One region of the Lysinibacillus sp. SGAir0095 genome, then DNA from elsewhere that is predicted to be linked to it. Evidence: riboswitches for the same ligand, from Rfam matches in the RefSeq annotation. Region 1 holds a riboswitch; the other holds the start of a gene.

Region 1 (3,217 bases):
TAACAGTACCTAGTCCAATAACTGCATCATACTCCCCTGTTTCCACCATTTGTTTTGCGATAAAGGGTACTTCAAAAGCCCCTGGTACCCAAGCAATATCAATATTTCCTTCTGCTACGCCATGTCTTTTTAGACCATCCAATGCGCCATCAACTAATTGTGAAGTAATAAAATTATTAAAACGACCAACCACAATCCCTATTCTTAAATCTGTCCCGATTAAATTTGCTTCAAATAATTTTCCCATTTTATAAGCTCCCTTCGAAATCCTTAATTTTTAGAGTTTTACTCACTGATTAAAATATTGTTGTTATTACGTTTTTCACAATAGTGCACCAAATCTTCAATGGAGATGAGTTTTAAGCCATGCTGAATGGCAAAACTCATTAAACCATCTAAACGTAACATTTCTCCGTCATCCCCCATAATTTCACAAATAACGCCTGCCGGATAACTTCCGCATGCTTTTGCCAAATCTATTGCCGCTTCGGTATGGCCCCTTCTTTCTAGGACTCCACCCGCTTTTGCAACTAATGGAAAGACATGCCCGGGTCTTCTAAATTGACTTGATGTTGCCTTTTCATTAATCATCTGAAGAATTGTAAATGATCGCTCGTAAGCACTAATACCGGTTGTTGTATCAATATGGTCTACGCTCACTGTGAATGCGGTTTGATGATTATCTGTGTTGTTTTCAACCATTGCTGGCAATTCTAATTTTTTTGCAAGTTCCTTTTGTATCGGAGTGCAAATTAACCCACGCCCATATGTAGCCATAAAGTTAACGTTTTCAGGGTTTGCATACTCAGCAAGTACGACTAAATCTCCTTCATTTTCACGATTTTCATCATCCACTACAATAACAATCTTCCCTGATTTCAAATCCAGCAAAGCCTCTTCTATTGTATTAAGCATGTGGAAACACCTCCCATTTAGAATCCATTTTGTCTTAAAAATTCCATAGTGATATTTGAAGTTTGTTCTGTCTTTCTTAAATGATGCAAAACATACTTTCCAAGCATGTCTGTTTCTATATTGACCCTTTCCCCTACACCTTTATGTCCCAAAATCGTTTCTCCGTAAGTATGGGGAATGAGTGAGATTGTTACATTACTATCTGTAACTTTAAAAAGTGTAAGACTAGTTCCATCAATCGTAATAGAGCCTTTCGGAATACAATTTGTTAGTAATTCCTTTGCCACTTCAATTTCAATGTAGACAGCATTGGAAACAGGTCTTTTACTTTTAATGGTTCCTACTCCATCAACATGTCCTGAAACAAGATGTCCTCCAAATCTGCCATTTGCACTCATCGCACGCTCTAAATTAACATAATCCCCTATTTTCAGTGCATGGATAGTTGTTGCCATCACTGTTTCCGGCATTACATCGACAGTCATTTCTTCATTGTTAAACTGTGTAATTGTTAGACATACTCCATTTACTGCAATGCTGTCCCCTAAGTGTGCATCTGAGACTATTTTCTTTGTTGCAATCGTTATTTGCATACTGTTCACATCTTTTTTAATAGCCGTTACTTTTCCTTGATCTTCAATAATGCCCGTAAACATCTACTCACCTCATTTCTAATTTTAAAAATAAAAACCCCTTAGAAATCCTAAGGAGTTTGGGAGTATTCATGGCATAGCTAAAAAGCTTTTTGAAATCATCTTTTCAAAAAGTGCCACAATTCATCCTTCTCCCATCCAGACTATACTGTCGGCTTTGGACTCACACCAAATCCTGCTCATTATCTGAGCTCACGGGCTTAGAAGCATTTACTTCATCACCGTCGATTGGGAATTTCACCCGACCCCGAAGGACAATATTTACTTAAAGCATTCATCAAATAAAAAATCCCGTCATTCGGGTGACGGGATGAGTAAGTACAGGAAAAAATCATAACAAATAAGACCATCAAAAAATCAAATTTTAATGGTTTTCCTAATAGAACTTGGCGAATATCGAAAATACTCTTAACGTTAACCAAGTTTGCACTTATACTCCTTCTCCCATCCAGACTATACTGTCGGCTTTGGATTTGCACCAAATCCTGCTCATAAGAGCTCACGGGCTTAGAAGCTTTGCTTCATCACCGTCGATTGGGAATTTCACCCGACCCCGAAGGAATTTTTTATTTAATTGCTTTTAACGATATCATGAATCGCAAAATATATCCAATAAGCAATCGAATAACTCTATTTTCAGTAAAAAGGAATCACTCGAATATGTTAGGAAATATTTAGCCATTTGCTTTAAGTTACAGCTTCGTTATAATGTTTAGATGAACTTATTAAAGGACGTGAACGCTTTTGAGCGATAAAGTGATGATGGAAATTGGACAGAAATTTCCTTTAACCATAAAAAGATTAGGGATTAATGGAGAAGGTGTTGGCTTTTATAAACGCAATGTGGTGTTTGTTAAGGGAGCATTACCAGGTGAAGAAGTAACAGTAAGAGTTTCCAAGGTACAACGTAGTTTTGCAGAAGCAGACATTTTAAATGTACGAAAAGCTTCTAAAGAGCGACAAGAACCAAGCTGCCCTGTATATAACGAGTGTGGTGGGTGTCAACTCCAGCATTTAACATATGAGGGACAACTAAAAGAAAAACGAGATATGGTTGTACAATCTCTAGAAAAATACGTGAAACCTATTGCTGAAACGACAGATATTCGACCAACGATTGGAATGGACAACCCTTGGCATTACCGCAATAAGAGCTCCTTCCAGGTTCGTAAAGAAGGAAAACGTGTTTACGCTGGCCTTTATACTGAAGGAACAAACAAACTGTTGAACATCAATGACTGTACTGTTCAGCATCCATTAACATCGAAAATAACAGTTGCAACACGTAAAATATTGCAAAAGCTAAATATCTCAATTTATGACGGGAAAACTTTAGACGGATTAGTCAGAACAATTGTGGTTCGTACAGCCATGCAAACTGGAGAAACTCAAGTTTGTTTAGTAACGACAAGAAAAGACATTCCACATAAAGATGAATTAATCGAACGCATGCTAAAAATTGACCCAAGCATTGTTTCCATTACACAAAATATTAATCGCGAAAAAACATCACTTATTTTCGGTGATGAAACAATCATTCTGCATGGCAAGGAAACCATTCATGAAAAATTAGGCGAGCTTGCCTTTGACTTATCATCACGCGCCTTCTTCCAATTAAACCCGGAGCAAACAGTTCATTTATATGACGA
Region 2 (3,217 bases), 1.9 Mb from region 1:
ACTTGCTTGAGAAAGTACCAAAGATTCATGATCAACGTTCAAAACAAGACGTATTCAATCGTCTTAAAGAAGACGGTCTTTTTGATGATGAGCCTTTAAGTACCAATAATCATAATACAGGTCAAAGTAGAAAGTTTAAGTGGGTTCCAATTGCTGTTTCAATCGCTGCAGTCTTTTTACTGGCGATATTAATACCGTCCTTTATAAATCAATATTCTTCAACGGATTCTGTAGAGGAAAGTGCAAGTACGGAAGTAAGTGAAGCAAGGGATATGGAGCAAGAGATGAAAAGTTCGGAATCGAGTGCTGAAGAATCTAGCGCTGATATGGCTATATTCAACGCAGAGAGTGGGGACCTTCGTACGGCAGTTTACCCAGAAGAGCTTGTGGGAAATACGGTGTTTAAGTTGGGATTAGCTAGTGATGCAGCAGATAGCTTACCTGTTACGGTATTAATTCCGAATGATAGAATTCAACAGGATTTTGGAGATATTACACCAACTGGGGTAGAACTATATAATCATTATGCACCACTCTTTATGGAAAGTGCGATAGGCTTTAGCGAATATCATCCATATGCTGGAACGATTACTGAGTTAGGTGATCAAGTGATTCACACATTACCGAACGATCAACCTTACGATATAGCTCCAGCTTCCCTGACAACTTATTTTGCTACTCTAATTGATACATTTGGCGATTCTTACGAGGAAGCAGCACTATTAAATCAAGAAGGCTCTGCTTTTGAATTTAGTGAAGTTGGGGAGCCAAGTACACCAATTGCATTAGTGGGTGAATCAACTCAGTATAATTACTTTAGACATACCCAAACGGATGGAACAACATATTTAGCGCCAAATTTTAGAGAAGCTTTTTCAACAGTAGAAGAAGCGATTACGGCTATGAAAGAAGAGACGAATGATATATATCAGTCTGTAATATTACCGAATATTGATTTTGAAATAACTGCAAAAGGTCAAATTGCAACCGTAAGATTTACTGAGGAAATCGATTTAGATGCTTTCGATCAAGTTCAAGCGATGCAAATGATTGAGGGGATTTTGTTAACAGCTGCGAATTTCGATATGCAGGTTCAATTTGAAAATATTGTTCAAACAGAGTGGCAAGGATTTAGCTTTACAGAGCCACTTCCGATGCCTGTTGGAGCAAATGAGGTCTCATATTGGACGGTTATTCAACAATAAATGACGAAAAATGTATAGTAATTGAGTAGGTTTTCATCGCTTTTACATCTTTACATCATCTCAAACTCGAGATATAATGAGACTGTAACAACAAATTAAATATTGATTCATCTTCGGGGCAGGGTGTAATTCCCGACCGGCGGTGATAGAAATTGCAACTTCCGACCATTTACTTGGAGGATGTTGCCTATAGTTTCTTCAGCCCGCGAGCTTGATTTTGAGCAGGATTTGGTGCGATTCCAAAGCCGACAGTATAGTCTGGATGGGAGAAGGTGAAGGTACGGTCTTTTTTCGTTATTCGAAGGGAAACTGTATGTTAAGGTAACGCTCTTGCGAAAAATTCGTAATTGCTTTACTGTTTTTTGAGTATCTTTTTTATCTTACATGAGATACTTGATTTAACGTACAATTTTTCTTGTTTTCAATGTGCCTATTTTCTCCCTTATGCAACTTGCGTAAGGGATTTTATTTTTTCATTGAAGGAATAATCGAAAGGCTGTCCTTTCTTCTAGCTAAGTTGAATCAGCAAAGAGGAGAGATTGATTATGTTTAATCAAAAGCTTAAGTTACGTTCGTTCGTAACAATCGCAATGTTAAGTAGTATCTCATTTATCTTAATGCTACTAAACTTTCCATTGCCATGGTTCCCAGTATTTTTACAGATTGATTTCAGTGATGTACCTGCATTGATTGCAGCAATCACAATGGGACCGGTTGCGGGTATTTTAGTAGAATTATTTAAAAACATTTTAGACTGGATTTTCTCGGGTACGCCAACAGGAGTTCCTGTGGGGCACATGGCAAACTTTGCAACGGGCCTTTTATTCATTTTACCTGTCTACTACATTTATAAAAAATTCCCATCAATTAAAGGGTTAAGCTTTGGTTTAGTTGCCGGCACAATCATCATGTCAGTTGGTATGAGCCTATTAAACTATCTAGCATTTTTGCCTATGTACACTTACTTCCTTGGTTGGGGTGAGTTCGACATGAAAGAAACAATTATTTTAGGTATCCTACCGTTTAACGTTGTAAAAGGTATTATGCTTATGGTTATTATAATCTTACTGTTCCGTACAATGAAAGTATGGATCGATAATCAAAGAGCACAATATTTATTATAAATAGAGTATTTCAAAGCTGTTCGTTAAGTCGCTTGTATGACTTAATGAGCAGCTTTTTTAGTTGTTGACACCAATTTATTAATGAGGTGGAATTTCTGGAAAGTGAAGACAATAGGGAAAGAAGAGGCTGAATTGCTGACAAGAAAAGCTTGAAAGTGGTAGTCCGGGAGTAGGGGGCTTGTGACAAAGTTAAAAGCGGAGGAGTAACTAGTCCGTGAGAAAATGTGTCGAGGACAATAGACAGGTGAAAGAGGAGTTCGTTGTCTTTGATAAGCGGTGTCATGGACAATAGACGTGTGGAAGAGGAGCTAATAGTCCGCGAGATGGTGAGTCGTGGACAATAAAAGGGAGAAAGAGGAGTTCGTTGTCCTTGATAAGCAGTGTCATGGACAATAGACGTGTGGAAGAGGAGCTAATAGTCTGCGAGATGGTGAGTCGTGGACAATAAACGGGAGAAAGAGGAGTTAATGGTCCGCGAGAAGGCGAGTCGAGGACAATAGACAGGAGGAAGAGGAGTTCGTTGTCCTTGATAAGCGGTGTCGTGGACAATAAACATGAGGAAGAGGAGTTAATAGTCCTCGAGAAACAGTGTCGTGGACAATAGAAAGAAATAAAAGGAGTTAATAGTCTGCCAGCAGCCTGTTCAGTCACCCAATTCCCTAAATATGATAAAGCTGGTCAACGAAAAGGCTACATTATGCCAAGGAATGAAAAAAGGAAAAACAAGTCAATGAGAACCGACCCAGCCCCCGCCTTTGCAAATCAAAAGTGAAAACGGTAAACGAGCAGCATGATCATCCTCTCTAAAATGGTAAAGCACTCCATTTAGTTTTAGAAAAACGCTGCCGTGTCACTAGTTTTCCCAAGGTAAGAATCAATTCCTAACAC

Evidence for each region. Region 1 has a riboswitch for FMN ahead of ribE (riboflavin synthase). Riboswitches for the same ligand answer to the same signal wherever they lie in the genome.
Region 2: another riboswitch for FMN. It lies ahead of C1N55_RS07850 (ECF transporter S component); the one in region 1 lies ahead of ribE (riboflavin synthase).

What each region holds. Positions count from the first base shown of each region.
Region 1 is NZ_CP028083.1:3,464,078-3,467,294, forward strand. It holds gene ribE (6,7-dimethyl-8-ribityllumazine synthase) at 1-247, opposite strand, end outside; partial or broken gene ribB (3,4-dihydroxy-2-butanone-4-phosphate synthase) at 328-915, opposite strand; gene ribE (riboflavin synthase) at 933-1,571, opposite strand; FMN riboswitch at 1,691-1,827, opposite strand; FMN riboswitch at 2,001-2,133, opposite strand; gene rlmD (23S rRNA (uracil(1939)-C(5))-methyltransferase RlmD) at 2,331-3,217, shown strand, end outside.
Region 2 is NZ_CP028083.1:1,590,591-1,593,807, forward strand. It holds gene C1N55_RS07845 (hypothetical protein) at 1-1,205, shown strand, start outside; FMN riboswitch at 1,311-1,483, shown strand; gene C1N55_RS07850 (ECF transporter S component) at 1,751-2,329, shown strand.